DNA from 3 places in the Mesorhizobium sp. BR1-1-4 genome. Region 3 is predicted to be linked to each of the others. Evidence: riboswitches for the same ligand, from Rfam matches in the RefSeq annotation. Region 3 holds a riboswitch; each other region holds the start of a gene.
The links. Region 3 has a riboswitch for cobalamin ahead of LB571_RS22650 (aromatic ring-hydroxylating oxygenase subunit alpha). Riboswitches for the same ligand answer to the same signal wherever they lie in the genome.

Region 1 (5,459 bases), on a different contig from region 3:
AGGAGCCCAGCGCCATGCCGATGCCGATCCCGGTGGTTACCCAGGTGATGCCTTCGGTCAGCATCGCTTCCGGGACATGCCGCTCGATCAGGCCGAAGGCGGTGATGAAGGTCGGCGAGATCGCCACGCCACTGATGAAGACAGTCAGCGCGAGCGCTGGCACGGTGCTGGCGGTAAGCGGCAGCAGTGTGCCGAGCGCGACCAAGGCAACCGCGATGGCGAGCTGGCGCTGCAGCGGTGCTTTCAGGTTGAGCGCGCCGATGATGATGCCGAGCACGAAGGAGCCCAGCGCATAGACGCCGATGACGAGACTGGCAGTGCCCGGCTGGCCGAGTTCCTTGGTGATCGCCACCGTGCTCACCTCCGTCGTCGCGAAGGTCGCGCCGATGAAGATCATGGCGAAGGTGATGATCTGAACCGGCCCCAGGCGGATTGCCGAGCCGCTGGAGCCATGGTCCACCGGCCGCACTTGCGGCTCGGTCGAACGCTGCAGAATGAAGGCTGTCGAGCCCAAGGCGAGGAACAGCGTGCTGACGGCAACGCCCGCTTCCGGGAACAGCGCGGCGCTGAGGCCCACAGATAGCGATGCGCCGGCGATATAGACCAGTTCGTCCGCCGCCGACTCGAAGGCGAAGGCGGTGTTCATCTCGGACCGGCCCCGGAAAATCTCGGTCCAGCGCGCCCGCACCATGGCCGGCATGCTTGGCATCGCCGCGGCCAGCAGCGCCGACGCGAACAGCGTCCATACCGGCCAGTCTTGATTGGCAGATGCGATCAGGGCCGCGAATGCGAGCACGGAGATGATGGTGGTGGGTACGACAACCCGCGTCTGGCCGAGGCGGTCGACCAACCTCGATATCTGCGGCGCCAGGAAGGCATTGGCCAAGGCGAATGTCGCCGAAACCGCACCCGCCACCCAGTATTCGCCACGCGTCTGCGACAGCATCGCCACGATGCCGATCGGGGCCATGGCGATCGGCAGGCGCGCCATGAAGCCGGCGGCGGCAAAGCCCCTGGCTCCGGGAGCGCGAAAGATTTCCGAATAGGGGTTTTGCATGATCCTGTTCCTCGACAAGGGGCGATTCAACAATTACATACGAGACGTATAAGTGTTAAATAGAGCATACGTCGCGTATGTCAATTGGCATACGGAGCGTATGTAAGTAAGGCCAGAAGCATGCATCGACCGCGTAAGGAGATGATCGCCGAGACACGCGCCAAGCTGATCGCCGCGGCGCGCCAGGCTTTCGGCACCATCGGCTATGCCGAAGCGTCGATGGATGATTTCACCGCGTCGGCCGGGCTGACGCGCGGCGCCCTTTATCATCACTTCGGCGACAAGAAGGGACTGCTTGAGGCGGTTATCGCCGAAATCGACGCGGAAATGGCGGCCCGGGTGAATGAGGTCGCGTCGCGGGCGCCGACCCGCTGGCAGCATTTCGTCGACGAATGCACCACCTATATCGAAATGGCGCTGGAGCCGGAAATCCAGCGCATCATGTTCCGGGATGGTCCGGCTGTGCTGGGCGATCCGGCACTGTGGTCGAATGCCAATGCCTGCGTCGGTTCAATGACCGATCATCTGACAGCGCTGCAGCGGGAAGGGGTGGTCGTCCCCGACGTCGACCCGGAGTCGGCAGCGCGGCTGATCAATGGGGCGAGCAGCCAGGCCGCGCAGCGCATCGCCAATTCGCAAGATCCCGAAGCGACATCGAAGATGGTGGTGGCCGCGTTCAAGCAATTGCTCGAAGGCCTGCTGAAAAAGCCGGAAGCGCTTTCAAGATGAACCACCATGGCAGTCCCGCCACTGCCTGCAATTGACAATAGCCGGTTTGAGCGCATCCTCCGCAGCCATCTCTGAGGGGAGATTCGGGGCATGTGGGATTTCGATATCGGCAGGTCGGTGTCCATCATGATGCGGACCTGGCCTTTCATTGTCTTTCGCATGATCGTCTATTTCGGCATCACGCTGGCCTACATCGTGGCCACCGGCACCGGCGCCTCCGTCGGCTATGGCGTCGGCCATATTTCTACCGATCCCGACGGACCATTGTCTTTTGCGATGTGGGGCGGCGTGGTCGGTTTCGGCATCGTCTCGATCGCCGTCTACTGGATCCGCGAATACATTCTCTACGTCGTCAAGGCGGGCCATATCGCCGTCATGGTGCATCTGATCGACGGCAATGATATTCCCGACGGCCAGAACCAGATCGCCTACGCGAAAGAAGTCGTGACCGAGCGTTTTGCCGAGGCCAACATCCTTTTCGTCGTCGACCAATTGGTCAAGGGCGCCATACGCGCCATCACCGGCCTGCTCGGCGGCATCGCGGCCTTCCTGCCCATTCCTGGCCTGAGCGGCCTGGTTTCGTTCCTCAACACGGTGATTCGCCTGTCGCTGACCTATGTCGACGAGATCATTCTCGGCTACAACATCCGCATCAGTTCGTCCTCGCCGTTCGAAACCGCGCGCCAAGGCGTTGTGCTCTACGCCCAGAACGGCAAGACCATGGTCAAGAATGCCGTCTGGCTAGGGGTCATCATGTGGGGCGTGTCGTTCGTGATTTTCCTGCTGATGCTGGCTCCGGCAGCCGCTATTCTTTACGTCATGCCCGGGCAGCTCGCCGGCTGGGCTTTCGTGCTGGCAATCGTCTTTGCCTGGGCTTTCAAGGCGGCCTTCATTGAGCCGTTCGCCATTGCCTGCCTGATGCAGGTCTATTTCAAGACCATCGAAGGTCAGGTGCCCGATGCCGCCTGGGACGCCAGGCTGGCCGAAGCCTCGTCGAAGTTCAGGGAACTCAAGGACAAGGCACTGGCTTCTTTCGGTGGCTCACGGTGGGGCACTGCCGGCGCGACGAGCTGATCAACCGGCCTCGCCGGCGCACCGGCGACGGTGCCGAGGCGCGCCACTGCTGATTTGAGCGGCGCTTCGCCTTGCGCGCGAAAAGTCTCGCTCATGATAAGCTCGGGCAACGGCAGCCGCCGGCCCCAGCCGTGTGTTTCGAGATCCGGCTTCGGTGCGAACTCGGAAACACGGCCGACGCAGAGATAGGCGATCGGTGTCACCTGGTCGGGAATGGCCAGCAAGCTTTTCAGCGCTTGCGCCTCGATGATGCTGACCCAGCCGACGCCAACGCCTTCGGCGCGTGCCGCCAGCCAGAAATTCTGCACCGCGCAGACCGTGCTGTAGAGATCCATCTCCGGATTGTGCCAGCGCCCCAGCGGCGAGCCTTTCGAGCGTTCGCGGTCGCAGGTGATGCAGATGTTGAGAGCGCTTTCGCAAATGCCTTCGAGCTTGAGCTTGCGGTAGAGCGCCTGCCGTTCTGCCTCGATTTCAGGCAGTTCCCCTTCTCGCGCGGCCAGGAACAGGTCGCGCACTTCCGCCCGCCGCGCGGCATCGCGAATGATAATGAAATTCCAGGGTTGCATGAAGCCGACCGACGGCGCGTGATGGGCGGCAAGCAGCAGCCGCGCCAGCACCTCGTCGTCGATCGCCTCCGATGTAAAATGGCTGCGGACGTCGCGCCGCGTGAAGATGGCGCGGTAAACAGCGTCGCGCGCAATCTGGTCAAATCCATCGCCCATTGGAGCGGTCATAGCTTCCGGCATCGCTTGTCCCCTTGCGATTGCAATCGATGTCATCCGCCTGACCATGCGGATGACGATGCCTGCCAGGCCGGTCTTCTGGCTCGGGATCAACCCGCGTCCGGTGCCTTCCCGTCATCGACAGTGGCATTTACCGGCGCGGTCCCCCTCACAGCGTTGGGCACGCCACGGAGTTCAACCGTGTTCCCGATTCTCCCGCCAGAGCATTTGCAGCCAAGTGGAATCACTTGGCGTCGCAAAATGCGGCTAAAACAAACAGCCCGGCGGGCACCAGGCAGTGGTTGCGACCTTACGCCGAAGGGCCGGCGCCGCCAATGCCCGCAGCGACATCAATGGACGCAGGTTCGATTTTCCCCAGCGATCAAGCCGCGACGCATGGCCATCACGGCGCAGGGGCACTAGATAGGGGGCATGGCCACCCGTCTCTACACGCACCCGATCTTTCTCGAACACATCACGCCGCCCGGTCACCCCGAGCGGCCCGACCGCCTGCGCGCCATCGAGCGCGTGCTCGACGACGAAGCTTTTGCCACGCTTGACCGCGTCGAGGCACCGCAAGGCGACGAGGCGACCATCCTCTACGCGCATCCCGCCGATTTCGTCGCGCGTGTCCGCGCCGCCGTCCCCGACGAAGGCATTGCCCGCATCGACGCAGACACCACTGCCAGCCCGAAAAGCTGGCAGGCGGTGATTACGGCGATCGGTGCCGCCAATGCCGCCGTCGACGACGTCTTTGCGGGCCGCGCCGACAACGTCTTCGTCGCCGCCCGCCCGCCCGGCCACCATGCCGAAAAGACCACGGCCATGGGCTTCTGCTTCTTCAACACGGCGGCAATCGCAGCGCGCCATGCGCAGAGGAAGCATGGCGCCGAGCGTGTCGCGGTCGTCGACTGGGACGTGCATCACGGCAACGGCACGCAGGATATTTTCTGGGACGATCCCTCGGTGCTCTATTGCTCGACGCACCAGATGCCGCTTTATCCCGGCACGGGCGCGAAGAGTGAGACCGGCGCCGGCAACATCATCAATGCGCCGCTGGCGCCTCGGACGGGCAGCGAGGTGTTTCGCGATGCGTTCCTGTCGCGCGTGCTGCCGGCACTCGACAATTTCGCGCCGGATCTGATTATCGTTTCGGCCGGCTTCGACGCGCACCATCGCGACCCGCTGGCGGAAATCAATCTGACCGAGGACGATTTCGACTGGGCGACCGGCCAGCTGATGCAGCGCGCCGCAATCCACGGCGGCAACCGGCTCGTCAGCCTGCTCGAGGGCGGCTACGATCTGCAGGGATTGGCATTTTCGGTCGCCGCCCATGTCGGGCGACTGATGAAAGGATGAATGATGACCGGTGAGATCAACGAAGACGTCAAGGCGATGAGCTTTGAACAGGCACTCGACGCACTGGAGAAGATCGTCGATGATCTGGAGCGTGGCGACGTACCGCTCGACCAGTCGATCCGGATTTACGAGCGCGGCGAGGCGCTGAAGGTTCATTGCGACCGGCTGCTGAAGGCCGCCGAGGACAAGGTCGAGAAGATCAGGCTGTCGCGCGACGGCAAGCCGGTTGGAACCGAGCCGCTCGACGCGGACTGAGGTCCGGAGCAGCCTTACCGGTTTTTGGACACGATCATCATTGAGGATACAGTTCGTCCCGATTGAAACGGACAAGAGGAGATACGGAAGCGATGTGCAGAAACATCAAGACCCTGTTCAATTTTGATCCGCCGGCAACCAACGACGAAGTCCGCGACGCGGCACTGCAGTTTGTCCGCAAGCTGAGCGGCACGACGCGGCCTTCTGCCAAGAACCAGCATGCGTTCGATCATGCCGTCGAAGCCATCGCGGCATCCGCACGC
Region 2 (5,459 bases), on a different contig from region 3:
CGCTTCCGCCAGCGAGGCCCGCATCGCATCCTGCCAGTCGAGATCGGCGAGCGCGCGGATGCCGTATTCCAGGGCCGGTCCTGCGACAGCCCACGGCCCGAACTGCATGTCCAGCCGTTCAGCCGTCGGCGCGTCGGCAAGCGCGAACCCGAGCCGCAGGCCGGCCAAACCAAAGAACTTGCCGAACGAACGCAGCACGACGATGCCGCCCTGGCCGACATCGCCGGCGAGGCTGTGCTCGCGTGGACCCACATCCATGAACGCCTCGTCGACGACCAGCAGCCCGCCCTTGGCGCGAAGTCCAGCGGCCAGCACCAGCAACCGGTCGCGCTCGACGACGCGCCCATCGGGATTGTTCGGATTGACTATGATGGCGAGGTCGGCTTCCGCCAGCGCCGCGAAATCGCTGACCTCGACCACCTCGTGCCCGGCAATCGCCGCCGCCCGGGCGTGTTCGGCATAGGTCGGCCCCAGCACCATTGCCTTGCCGGGCCTCACCAGCGAGGCGACGCGCGGCAACAGGATCTGTGTGCCAGGGGCCGCCACCACGCTTGCTGGGGAAGGCGCGCCATAGGTGTTGGCCGCGATCTCTACCAGTTCGCGCCCACGCGCGGCCTCTGGCAATCGCCACAGCGAGGTGGCGGGCAGGTCGAAAAGCGGGTAGGAGTGCGGATTGATACCGGTCGAGAGGTCGACGAAAGGCAGCACGGCATTGGGGAAAAGCGCCCTTGCCCGGCCAAGACTTCCACCATGGTCCACCGCTCCTTCAAGAAGCTTCATGTCAGTCCTGATCGCTTTCCTGTCATTAATTGTCGAATTCGCCCTTGGTTATCCCGACTGGCTGTTTCGCGCCATCGGCCATCCGGTGACATGGTTCGGCAGGCTGATATCCTTTCTCGACTTGCGGCTCAACCGCGCCACTGATCCCGACGCGCTGCGTCGTCAACGTGGTGTCCAGGCGCTTCTGTTCATCGTGCTGGTGCCGGCGATAGCAGGCCTTTGCGTGCAGCTTGTTCTGCTCTGGTTTGTCCCCCTGGGGTGGATCATTGCCGTCTTTCTGGCGACATCGCTTCTGTCGCAGAAAAGCCTTTACGAACATGTCGAAGCCGTCGCCGACGCGCTCGACAGCGGAGGCCTCGACATGGGCCGAGCCGCCGTTTCGCGGATCGTCGGCCGTGATCCCGAGACGCTCGACCGTGCCGGCGTCTGCCGCGCGGCGATCGAGAGCCTGGCGGAAAATTTTTCCGACGGCATCGTCGCCCCCGCCTTCTGGACCGGGGTCGGAGGGCTCGCCGGCGGCGCGGCCTACAAGGCGGCCAACACCGCCGATTCGATGGTCGGCCACCGGACTCCGCGCCATGAGGCCTTCGGCTGGGCGGCGGCGCGCTTCGACGACTGGATCAACCTGCCTGCATCGCGGCTGACGGCGCTGCTGATCGTGCTCGCTTCCCTCCTGGTCGAGGGCGCCGACCCCCGCGGCGCCTGGAAGGCGGTACGGCGCGACGCGAAAAAACACCGCTCGCCCAATGCCGGCTGGCCGGAAGCGGCCATGGCCGGCGCGCTCGGGCTGGCGCTCGCCGGACCACGCAGCTATGGCGGTGTCATGGTCGACGACATCTTCATGGGCGAAGGCGGCCGCCGCGATGTCGACAGCGGCGATATCAGGCGGGCGCTCAAGCTTTACCGGGTCGCGGACTACCTGCTGATCGGCTTGTTCGGCCTGGTCGCGCTGATCGCCGTTCTGGTTTTCTAGAACTCGATGCCTTGCTGCGCTTTCACGCCCGCCGAGAAATGGTGCTTTGTCACCCCCATCTCGGTGACCAGGTCCGCCGCCTCGATCAGTGCCGGCTTGGCGTTGCGGCCGGTGACGACGACATGCAGGCCTTCGCGGCGAGCCTTGAGCGCCGCAACCACCTTGTCGAGAGCGAGATAGTCGTAGCGCAAGGCAATGTTGAGCTCGTCGAGCACGACAAGGCTGATCGAGGGGTCGGCGATCAATTCCAGCGCCTTGGCCCAGGCGGCCTCGGCGGCCGCGATGTCGCGCTTCAGGTCCTGCGTCTCCCAGGTGAAACCCTCGCCCATTGCGTGCCAGACGACACGGTCGCCAAAGACGGCAAAGGCGTCCTTCTCGCCGGTGTGCCACTTGCCCTTGATGAACTGGACGACGCCGACGCGCTTGCCGTAGCCGAGCACGCGCAGCGCGAGACCGAAGGCGGCCGTGGTCTTGCCCTTGCCGGGACCGGTGTTGACGATCAGCAACCCTTTCTCGATCGTCTTGCCCGCAACCTCGGCGTCCTGCACCGCCTTGCGCTTGGCCATCTTGGCGCGATGGCGTTCTTCATCCTTGTCGTCGATATCGGTCATTTCACTTCACCTTGAGCGGTAGCCCCGCCACCATGAGCAGCACCGTGTCGGCAATCGCGGCGACCCGCTGGTTGAGCCGGCCGGCATCGTCACGAAACCGACGCGCCAGCGCGTTGTCGGGCACGATGCCTTGCCCGACCTCGTTCGTCACCACGAACCACGGTCCGCGCGGCCGAGACAGCACGTCCGCCAGCCGCCGGCACGCGGCCTCGACGTCGTGATCGGCCAGCATGTGATTGGTCAGCCACAGCGTCAGGCAGTCGGCAAGCACCGGCTGCCCGTCTGGCAACGCCTCCAGCGCTTCGGCGAGGTCGAGTGGCGCATCGATGGTCGACCAGCCCTCACCGCGCCGCGAGCGGTGCAGCGCGATGCGCTCGCGCATCTCGTCGTCATAGGCTTGCGCCGTGGCGATATAGGCCCATGGCGAGGGCAATGCCGTCATCAGGGTTTCGGCGTGGGGGGGGGGGGGGGCGCGCGCACCACCGATGATGAAGGTCAGCCTGCCGCGATCAGGCAAAGCTGTCGCGCAGGCTGGTCGCCATGCCGGTGAAGCGCCTGCGCACCACGCCCACGATCGCGCCGAGCACCAGCCAGAACACCAGATTGGTCACCGTCACCGCCACCACGAACTGATGGTGCAGGCCTTCCGGGATCGGTGTTTCGAAACTGTCGGGCTGCGGCGCGCCGACGACATGCGGCGCGACGATCAGCAAGACGGCGAGGATGGTCAATGGCAGCGATCTGCGAAACACGATCAGGCCTAGGCCGATCGCGGTCGCGGCCGCCGTCGCCGTCCACCAGATCTGGCGCGGCAGAAGATCGGCCGCCGGCATTGCCGGTAGTTCCGGCTGCAGTCCGAGACCCGGTGCCAGTGTGAACACGGCAAAGCCGGCCAGGCCCCAGAACACACCCTGGCGCCAGTTGCCGACGCCGCCGAAGAACTCGGAAACCGCGACCAGGACCAGTGCGAAGCCGATGCCGGTGACGATATTGGCAACCACGCTAAAGGCGAAACGCTCGAAACCGTCGGCCGGCGCCCAGCCTTCGTCTTCCTCCGCCGGTGTCACGGCATCGGTGCCCGCGGGCGCGGCAGAGCTCATGGCATTCCCAGCGGGCGCCACCGTGCTCATGGCATCATTGGTCGCCGCTGGTGCGGCCGCGTGATCATGGTGGTGGCCGCCGCCGGCCTTTTCGTAGACTTCCGCCTTGAGGATCAGCGGCACGGTGGCATAGGCCTGCATGCAGGCGAGAACGACACCGGCCACGAGCCCCGCGATCGCCGCGACGAACACGACGTTGCGAAACAGATTCATGATGTCGGATCCTCGTTAGTGGCAGGGAAACGCCATCGAGTGGCGATAGTCGTGGGCAGCATTGTGGACCGCATCGATATGCGAGAAGCCGACAAAGCCGACGACGAAGATGCCGAGCAGCGCCGCGAGCGCGAGCTGCATGAAGCGCGACTGCGAGGAGACGGAGGCGCCGAGGGAGACGGAAGCGGTAGTCATGTCTTGTCCTTTCGCCCTCCACCCGAGGGCATCGAAGTCAGTTTCCTGTCGCCGGCAGGTCTCCTGGCTCGCGGATAAGCGCCCTTCCCCACCTTCCCGAAGAAAAATCTTCAGTGGCATATGGAGAGGACTACCGCACACAGTTGCGGGGGCAGCCACGGCATTGGGCAGGAATTCCTGCCCGCACCGCATTCCCTCTTGGCTCCAAAAAGGAACCGACGACATCGGGGACTATAGGGAAATTCGCCGCGCCCGGCAAACCAAATTCCGACAGCCGCCAGCGCAGGAGCGCCGTATCGGCGAAGCTGCCCTCATCCCGTCCCGATTGACAAACTTCATGGCCGGGTGTCGGCTGGCACCCCTCACGGGAAGCCAGCCATGCAGCCCAATGCCAGCGAGCGCGAGCCCTACAACGGCCTGACTCGAACGGAGCCGACGCTGCCCTCGTCGGCCTATTGGGACCAGGACAACTATCAGCGCGATCTCGACGCCATCTGGTACAGGAACTGGCTGCTCGTCTGCCGCGAGGCCGACCTTGCCCAGCCTTTGGCGTTCCGCACCTTCCGCGTCGGTACGCAGGAAATCCTCCTGCTGCGCGACGACACCGGCGAGTTGCATGCCTTCCACAACACCTGCCGGCATCGCGGCTCGCAGCTTTGCCAGGAAAGCCAGGGCCGGCTGAAGGCGCGGCTGATCACCTGCCCGTATCACGCCTGGTCCTATTCGCTGCGTGGCGATCTGGTGCGCGTGCCGTCGAAATCGCTGCCTGACGGCTTCGACAAGGCCGATCACCCGCTTTATCGCGTCGCGCTCTCGGTGTGGCGGGGCTTCGTCTTCGTCAATCTTGCGGAAGATGCCGCCAGCTCGGCGCAATCCTCCTTCGACCCGGCCTCCGGCGACTTCGACAACTGGCCGCTGGAAACGCTGGTATCAGGGCACGTGCTGCGCAAGGTGATGAACTGCAACTGGAAGATTTTTTGGGAAAATTTCAACGAGTGCCTGCACTGCCCGGGCGTCCACAAGGACCTGTCGCGGCTGGTGCCGATCTATGGCCGCGGCCTGATGAGCCGGCATGACGATCCCGAATGGCTCCGTCACGCCGACAATGACGCGCCGGAATTTTCCGGCGGCCTGCGCACCGGGGCTGAGACATGGTCGCGTGATGGGCAGGCGCACGGGCCGGTCTTCCCGGGCTTGACGCCGGCGGAACGAACCGCCGGTCAGACTTACGCCACCAACCTGCCGTCGATGTTCATTGTCGGCCATGTCGACTATGTCAGGACCGTGCGGCTTACGCCGCTCGGTCCCGAACAGACCGAATTGACCGCGGAATGGCTGTTCGCGCCCGAGGCGCTCGCCGAGACCGACATCGACAACATCGTTGCCTTCGGCACACAGGTGCTGGAGGAGGACGCGGCAATCTGCGAGGTCAACCAGAAGGGCCTCCGCTCGATGCGTCATACAGCTGGCGTGCTGATGCCCGAGGAGTACGACCTGCACCGTTTTCACAACTGGGTGCGCGAACGGCACGCTGCGCGCTCACCCGAGGCCTGAAGATTACAGCGACTTCGGCAGATATCGCCAGGT
Region 3 (5,459 bases):
CCAGAGCGGGGTCGGCGTCAAAGCATGCGATATCGGCCTTGAATCGTCCCGCAGGCGAGACATCGTCCGAATCGAGGAACGACACGAGCTCCGTTTCCGGCGTGAGCAGTCTGAGACCAGCGTTGCGAGCCCGGGTCACGCCCATGTTCTCTTGCCGGAAAAGACGAATGCAGGGGTTCTCGGCCATCATCGAACGCACGGCCTCCGGCGACCCGTCGGTCGAGCCGTCGTCGATCACGATGATGTCGAGATCGGCGGCATCTTGCTGCCGCACGAGCGAGCGCAGCGCCGAGACGACATAGCGCTCGCGATTGTACACAGGCATGATCACGCTGAGCTTCACCGGGCGTCTCGTGTCAGGAAATCCTCGATCGTGCGGGCGATCTCTGCCGGGTCGATGCCGAGGGACAAACGGAAGCACGGCAGGTGGCGCGTCAATTCGCTGAAGAAGCGAAAGCCGCTTTCGCGCTCGCCCGGCATCTGGGCGATGCCGGACGGCGCCAAGGCAATCATGGCATCCCTGCGCGACACCGGCATAATCGAACTTGCTCCGCCTCCGCTGATATGTGGCACCACCAGCGCGACGATGTCCAGCATGGCGGGCACCGGCCGAGGCGCGATGTCGTGAATATGGAACGTGCGCTTGCCTTGCCAGTTCAGCGGGCCTTGCATGGTTAGCCGCTGCCGCAGGCCCAGCCGGGCGAAACCTTTCGTGTCCTGCTTCAACGTCGAAAAAAGCGGGCGCGCGGTCACGCCGTCGGTGAGATCGATCAGCACATAGTCGTCGCCGACACTGTCGAGCCCGTTAAGCAGGCCGGCGGCGACGGTCCCCGATTTCCCGGCCCCGCCCGAGCCGGCAAGCAGAATACCGTTGCCGTCGATGCCAAGCGTGCCGGCATGCGTCAGCCGCATGCCGCGCGCGGCATATTCCCAGTGCAGGAAGCCACGCAGCGGTGCTCCCGGCTCCCAGGGCGGAAAGGCATCGGCCGAGGCCATCAGCTGCACGCCGACGCGGCGGTGCGGATCGTAGACCTGCCAGAAATCCAGGTCGTGGAAATGGTGCCCGCGCAAACCGGCTTCGGCGAGCTGTTTGGCAAAACCGTGCTCGGTGAAATGGGCATCGCCCCAGTGCGCCGGCTCCGGGATGCCGTCAATGCCGGGATGCGCGATGAAGATGCGACCCGTGGACGGTGCCGGCTGGTCATGCCCGGGCTCGACAAAAGCATGGCCCAATGCATCGGCAAGCACGCCGTGACCGAGATGCACGGTCAGTTCAAGCCAGGGCAGGCGAACCTTTCGCATGGTCGGATAGCACGCGGCCGCGCCTTCAGCGGCGGCGATGAGATACCTGGCGTAATCCGGCAAGGTTTCGAGCGTGACGCGCGGCATCAATCGCCTTCCATCACGCTGCGGCCGCCCCCTCAGGAAGCCTGCTTGACCGCCGGCCAGCCGAGAGGTTCCTCGACCTCGTGGATGGGATCAACGACGATCAGGTCGGCGAGGTCGTCGTGAATGCTCACATTGAGCGGCTCGTTCGTGGCGGCAAGCTCGGCAGGCAAATCGCCCGGCAAAGGCTGCGCCGCCGCGTCCAAGCGCACCAGCAAACCCAATTCGAGTAATTGCGATATGAAGCGTTCGAGTTCGGCCTGGCCTATTGTCGAGCCGCCGGCGCTCAGCCCGACCAGAGCCTGGGCGTCCGCGCCGGATGAAAGCGCCTGCCATACCTTGCTGCCGGAATCGGAAAAGCCGAAATATTTGCCATTGGCAAGATTGAGCACCACGGCCTCGCCATCGAAAGATTCGAAAACGATATCCCGGCTCGCTACCGCATAGGCGTGGGAGTCATGCGTCATTGTTGCCCCGTCCTGCATTTCCTGCCCGCCAGCAGGACCGCTTCCACCAACAACGCCTAAACTTTCAGGTCTTCCTTGGCAAGGTAACCTTTGCCAGCAACGGGGGACCATTTCCGGGTTCAGTCGAAAGCCGGGCGGATCAAGCCTCGATTTCAAGCGGCGACAATGGCTTGGAACAACAGGCCAGGATGAAGCCATCATCGATCTCATGATCGAGGATGCCGCCATTGTGGCTCATCTCGACGCTGCCGGAGACTTTCTTCACTTTGCAAGTTCCGCAAAGGCCGAATTCGCAGGCGGCCGGTATTCGCACGCCCGAGGCGCGCGCCGTCTGCAGCACGGTCTGGCCGCCGACACAGTCGGCGTCGACATCCGAAAGCGCGAAGCGGATCGGCGTCGCGGCTTCGACGCAAATCGCCGCGCCGTCTTCAGCCGGCGAGGCAAACGGCGCCGGGATTTCCTCCGCCGCCGGCGCGGCAAAGCTCTCCTGATGGTATTTTGCCATGTCGAACCCGGCGGCCTCCAGCATGCCGCGCACGGCGCGCATGAAAGGGTCGGGGCCGCAGCAGAAGATTTCGCGTTCGCGGAAATCGGGCGCCAGGAGCGGCAGCCGGATGGCGTCGATGCGGCCCATATGGCCGTACCAGCCCTCGCGGCTCGACCGCTCCTCGATCATGAAGCCGAGCGACAGCCCCGGCATATGGCCGCCGAGCAGTTCGAGTTCCTTGCGAAAGATGATCTCTTCCGGGCGCCGCGCGCAATTGACGAAGCCGACATCGGTCCATGGCGCGCAGTCGTTCAGCCAGCGCAGCATCGACATCATCGGCGTCACGCCCGACCCGGCCGAGATGAACAGGTATTTCGCCGCCGGGTGGCTGTGCAGCGAAAAGTCGCCGCCCGGTCCATAGGCCTTGACGTGCGAGCCGGGCGTCAGGTGATCGAACATCCAGCGTGTGCCGACGCTGCCCGCCTGCGCCTTCACTGTCACCGCGATCGAGAATGGCCGTGACGGCGATGATGACAGCGTGTAGGTGCGCATCAGCGGGCCGTCCGGTGTCGGCAATTCCAGCGTCACGAACTGGCCCGGCTTGTAGCGGAACCAGGTCTGGTTGTCGGAGCGGAAGGTGAAGGTCTTGACGTCGGGCGCCTCGTCGCTGACGCCGGTTACTTCCAGCACCTGCAGCCTGTCGTTCCACGGCGCCATCTGGTCGAGGTGGCGATAGAGGCCAAGATCAGTCATGGCGTTCATCCCTGCATACTTTTCATTTTGGGCATGTCGTGATCCCAAAGCCGCTGCACAGTTTTGGCCGACATGCGCTAGGCGACACTGCGCAGAGCAGGCCGGCCGTCTTCGGAAAGCCGTGGGCCCATAAAGCGCGCGTACCAGTCGACGAACTGGATGACGCCGCCCTCGTGCAGCTCCGAATAGGGACCGGGCTCGTAGGCCGGCGACAGGATGCCGAAGGCGTTTTCCTCGACGATGCGGCGGTCCTGGTCGTTGGTCTCGGTCCAGACATGGGTGAGTTCGGCGAGATCGTAGTCGACGCCTTCCACGGCATCCTTGTGGACCAGCCATTTGGTCGTAACCGCTGTTTCCGTGGCGCTGACCGGCAGCACGCGGAACGTCACCGCATGATCCACGAGGATATGGTTCCAGGTTGTCGGGTAGTGATAGTGCATCAGCGTGCCGATCCGGTCGGCCGAGACGCTGTCGGACAGGTTCTTCTTCACCGCCCGCTTGCCGGTCATCGTGTAGCTCTGGGCATCGCGCAGCAGCGGCGCGCGGGTGGCGCGGTATTGTCCGGCCGGGTCGATGCGAAACTTGCTGGGCAGGCCAACAGCTTCGCACTTCGCCCAGTGGGCCAGCATCTCCGGATCGCTGTCGGCGCCTTGCACGCCGGTCACGGTCGGCGCTTCCGGGAAGGTCTTGCACAGCTCAGGATGGTTGCCCGCGCAATGGTAGCATTCGCGGTTGTTTTCCCAGACCAGCTTCCAGTTGCCCTTCTCGATGATCGTGCTCTCGAAGGCGATCTTGGCCTCGCTCAGCCGGTGCGGCTGGAGATAGGGCTCGATCATCGCCCGCATCGGCGCGAAGTCGGCGGGCTCCTTGGCCAGGCAGATGAAGACATAGCCGGCGACGCTTTCGCAGGCGACCGGCTTGAGCCCGAACTGGCTCTTGTCGAACCCATCGGCCATCTGGCGGGCGAACAGCAGCCGGCCGTCGAGTTCGTAGGTCCACTGGTGATAGGGACACACCAGTTTGGCGGCCATGCCCTTGTCGGTGTTGCAGACGCGGCTGCCGCGATGGCGGCAGGAATTGTGGAAAGCGTTGATCTTGCCCTGCTGATCGCGCACCAGCACGACCGGATAGTCGCCGATCTGCACGGTGATGAAGCTGCCCGGCTTGGGCAACTCGCAATCATGGCCGATGAACAGCCAGTCGCGATACCAGATCAGTTCCATGTCAAGCTTGAAGTAGTCCGGGTCGGTATAGAAGGGCTGTTCCAGCGAAAGGCCCTGTCTGCGGCCGTTCAAAAGCCTCAGCATGTCGTTGCGCGCGTCCATGTCCTGTCCTCATTTTCAAGGACTGAACTGGTGGTGATGGAGGAAGGACTGGGCGCAAGCCGGCGAAAGCCGGACAACACCATCCGCCCCTTGACCGCCCACCGCGATCAGTCGAGTTCTAGCGATCTCGGGCTGGTTTCCGGGCTCTGGAGTTGTCCTGGCGGACCATCGCGACACCTTCCCAAGCTTTCGCCCAGTGGTCTCCCGTTGCGACTTGAACTCCACCACCGTTGCGGGGGCAGCGCCGGAATCTGACCGGCTTCCCAATTCTCCGCTCCGTCGTCACGCAGCGGCACCTGAGATCGCTCGATCTAATCACGACAGGGTTTGCGACATCGGCACGAAAGCGACATCGCATCCATGCGGCGCGACACGTACGCGGGATCGTCCCGGCGCGGTTGCAGCGGGGGAATCGCCTCTTCTCGCCAGGTGCGCGGGCACCGTTTTCGACCCTCAGCGGGCCGGAAAAGGGTTAATGGTTTCGAAAAGTGACTATTAGCAGAGTCTAAAATCGAACCGAACGGTTCGTTTCTGTTGACGGTGCGTGCAGGACGGTGTGAACGCCCAGCCTTCCGACACAGTTGGTGATCGGGGCGTGATCTTATGCAACTATTTGATATCAAACGGAAAAATAAGACATGTAGAAGGCGTTGGTACAATTTCAAGTGGTGGAGTCATGGTCCACGCTGAACAACTTCGTGATTGGAAACGGCAAGGGGGCTCTCCCACATCGGGGCTGTCCGAACGACGCGATTTAATCCCAAGACACGCCGCTAGACGGACGGGAAAAATACTGGAGTACAAAAATGAAAAAGATCATTCTCACTGCCGCCGCCCTTCTGGCTATTTCCGGCAGCGCCTTCGCTAGCAGCGACCATTATGGTTCGAACGCCGCGACCCCCACGGCCACTGTCGACAGCTCCTACACCGCTTCGACCAAGAAGTCGGAGCCGGCTGCCCAGACGCCTGTGACGGGCGCCGACCACAACCTCTTCGGCAACAATTAATAGCCATCCCCGGCACGCGGCGGGTGACCCTGCC

Region 1: it holds a riboswitch for cobalamin, as region 3 does, so the genes downstream of both, bluB (5,6-dimethylbenzimidazole synthase) here and LB571_RS22650 (aromatic ring-hydroxylating oxygenase subunit alpha) in region 3, are expected to answer to the same signal.
Region 2: it holds a riboswitch for cobalamin, as region 3 does, so the genes downstream of both, LB571_RS13290 (CbtB domain-containing protein) here and LB571_RS22650 (aromatic ring-hydroxylating oxygenase subunit alpha) in region 3, are expected to answer to the same signal.

The regions. Positions count from the first base shown of each region.
Region 1 covers NZ_JAIUIB010000006.1:404,786-410,244, forward strand. The annotation lists gene LB571_RS16055 (MFS transporter) at 1-1,057, opposite strand, end outside; gene LB571_RS16060 (TetR/AcrR family transcriptional regulator) at 1,178-1,786, shown strand; gene LB571_RS16065 (hypothetical protein) at 1,877-2,860, shown strand; partial or broken gene bluB (5,6-dimethylbenzimidazole synthase) at 2,977-3,651, opposite strand; cobalamin riboswitch at 3,654-3,836, opposite strand; gene LB571_RS16075 (histone deacetylase family protein) at 4,015-4,941, shown strand; gene LB571_RS16080 (exodeoxyribonuclease VII small subunit) at 4,945-5,196, shown strand; gene LB571_RS16085 (DUF2277 domain-containing protein) at 5,289-5,459, shown strand, end outside.
Region 2 covers NZ_JAIUIB010000005.1:315,450-320,908, reverse strand. The annotation lists gene cobD (threonine-phosphate decarboxylase CobD) at 1-780, opposite strand, end outside; gene cbiB (adenosylcobinamide-phosphate synthase CbiB) at 779-1,753, shown strand; gene cobO (cob(I)yrinic acid a,c-diamide adenosyltransferase) at 1,750-2,364, opposite strand; gene cobU (bifunctional adenosylcobinamide kinase/adenosylcobinamide-phosphate guanylyltransferase) at 2,366-2,881, opposite strand; gene LB571_RS13295 (CbtA family protein) at 2,874-3,677, opposite strand; gene LB571_RS13290 (CbtB domain-containing protein) at 3,693-3,872, opposite strand; cobalamin riboswitch at 3,908-4,107, opposite strand; gene LB571_RS13285 (aromatic ring-hydroxylating oxygenase subunit alpha) at 4,251-5,426, shown strand; gene LB571_RS13280 (MFS transporter) at 5,430-5,459, opposite strand, start outside.
Region 3 covers NZ_JAIUIB010000010.1:260,338-265,796, forward strand. The annotation lists gene LB571_RS22630 (glycosyltransferase family 2 protein) at 1-343, opposite strand, end outside; gene LB571_RS22635 (serine kinase) at 340-1,389, opposite strand; gene LB571_RS22640 (PqqD family protein) at 1,422-2,051, opposite strand; gene LB571_RS22645 (hybrid-cluster NAD(P)-dependent oxidoreductase) at 1,993-3,093, opposite strand; gene LB571_RS22650 (aromatic ring-hydroxylating oxygenase subunit alpha) at 3,171-4,418, opposite strand; cobalamin riboswitch at 4,531-4,733, opposite strand; gene LB571_RS22655 (DUF680 domain-containing protein) at 5,225-5,425, shown strand.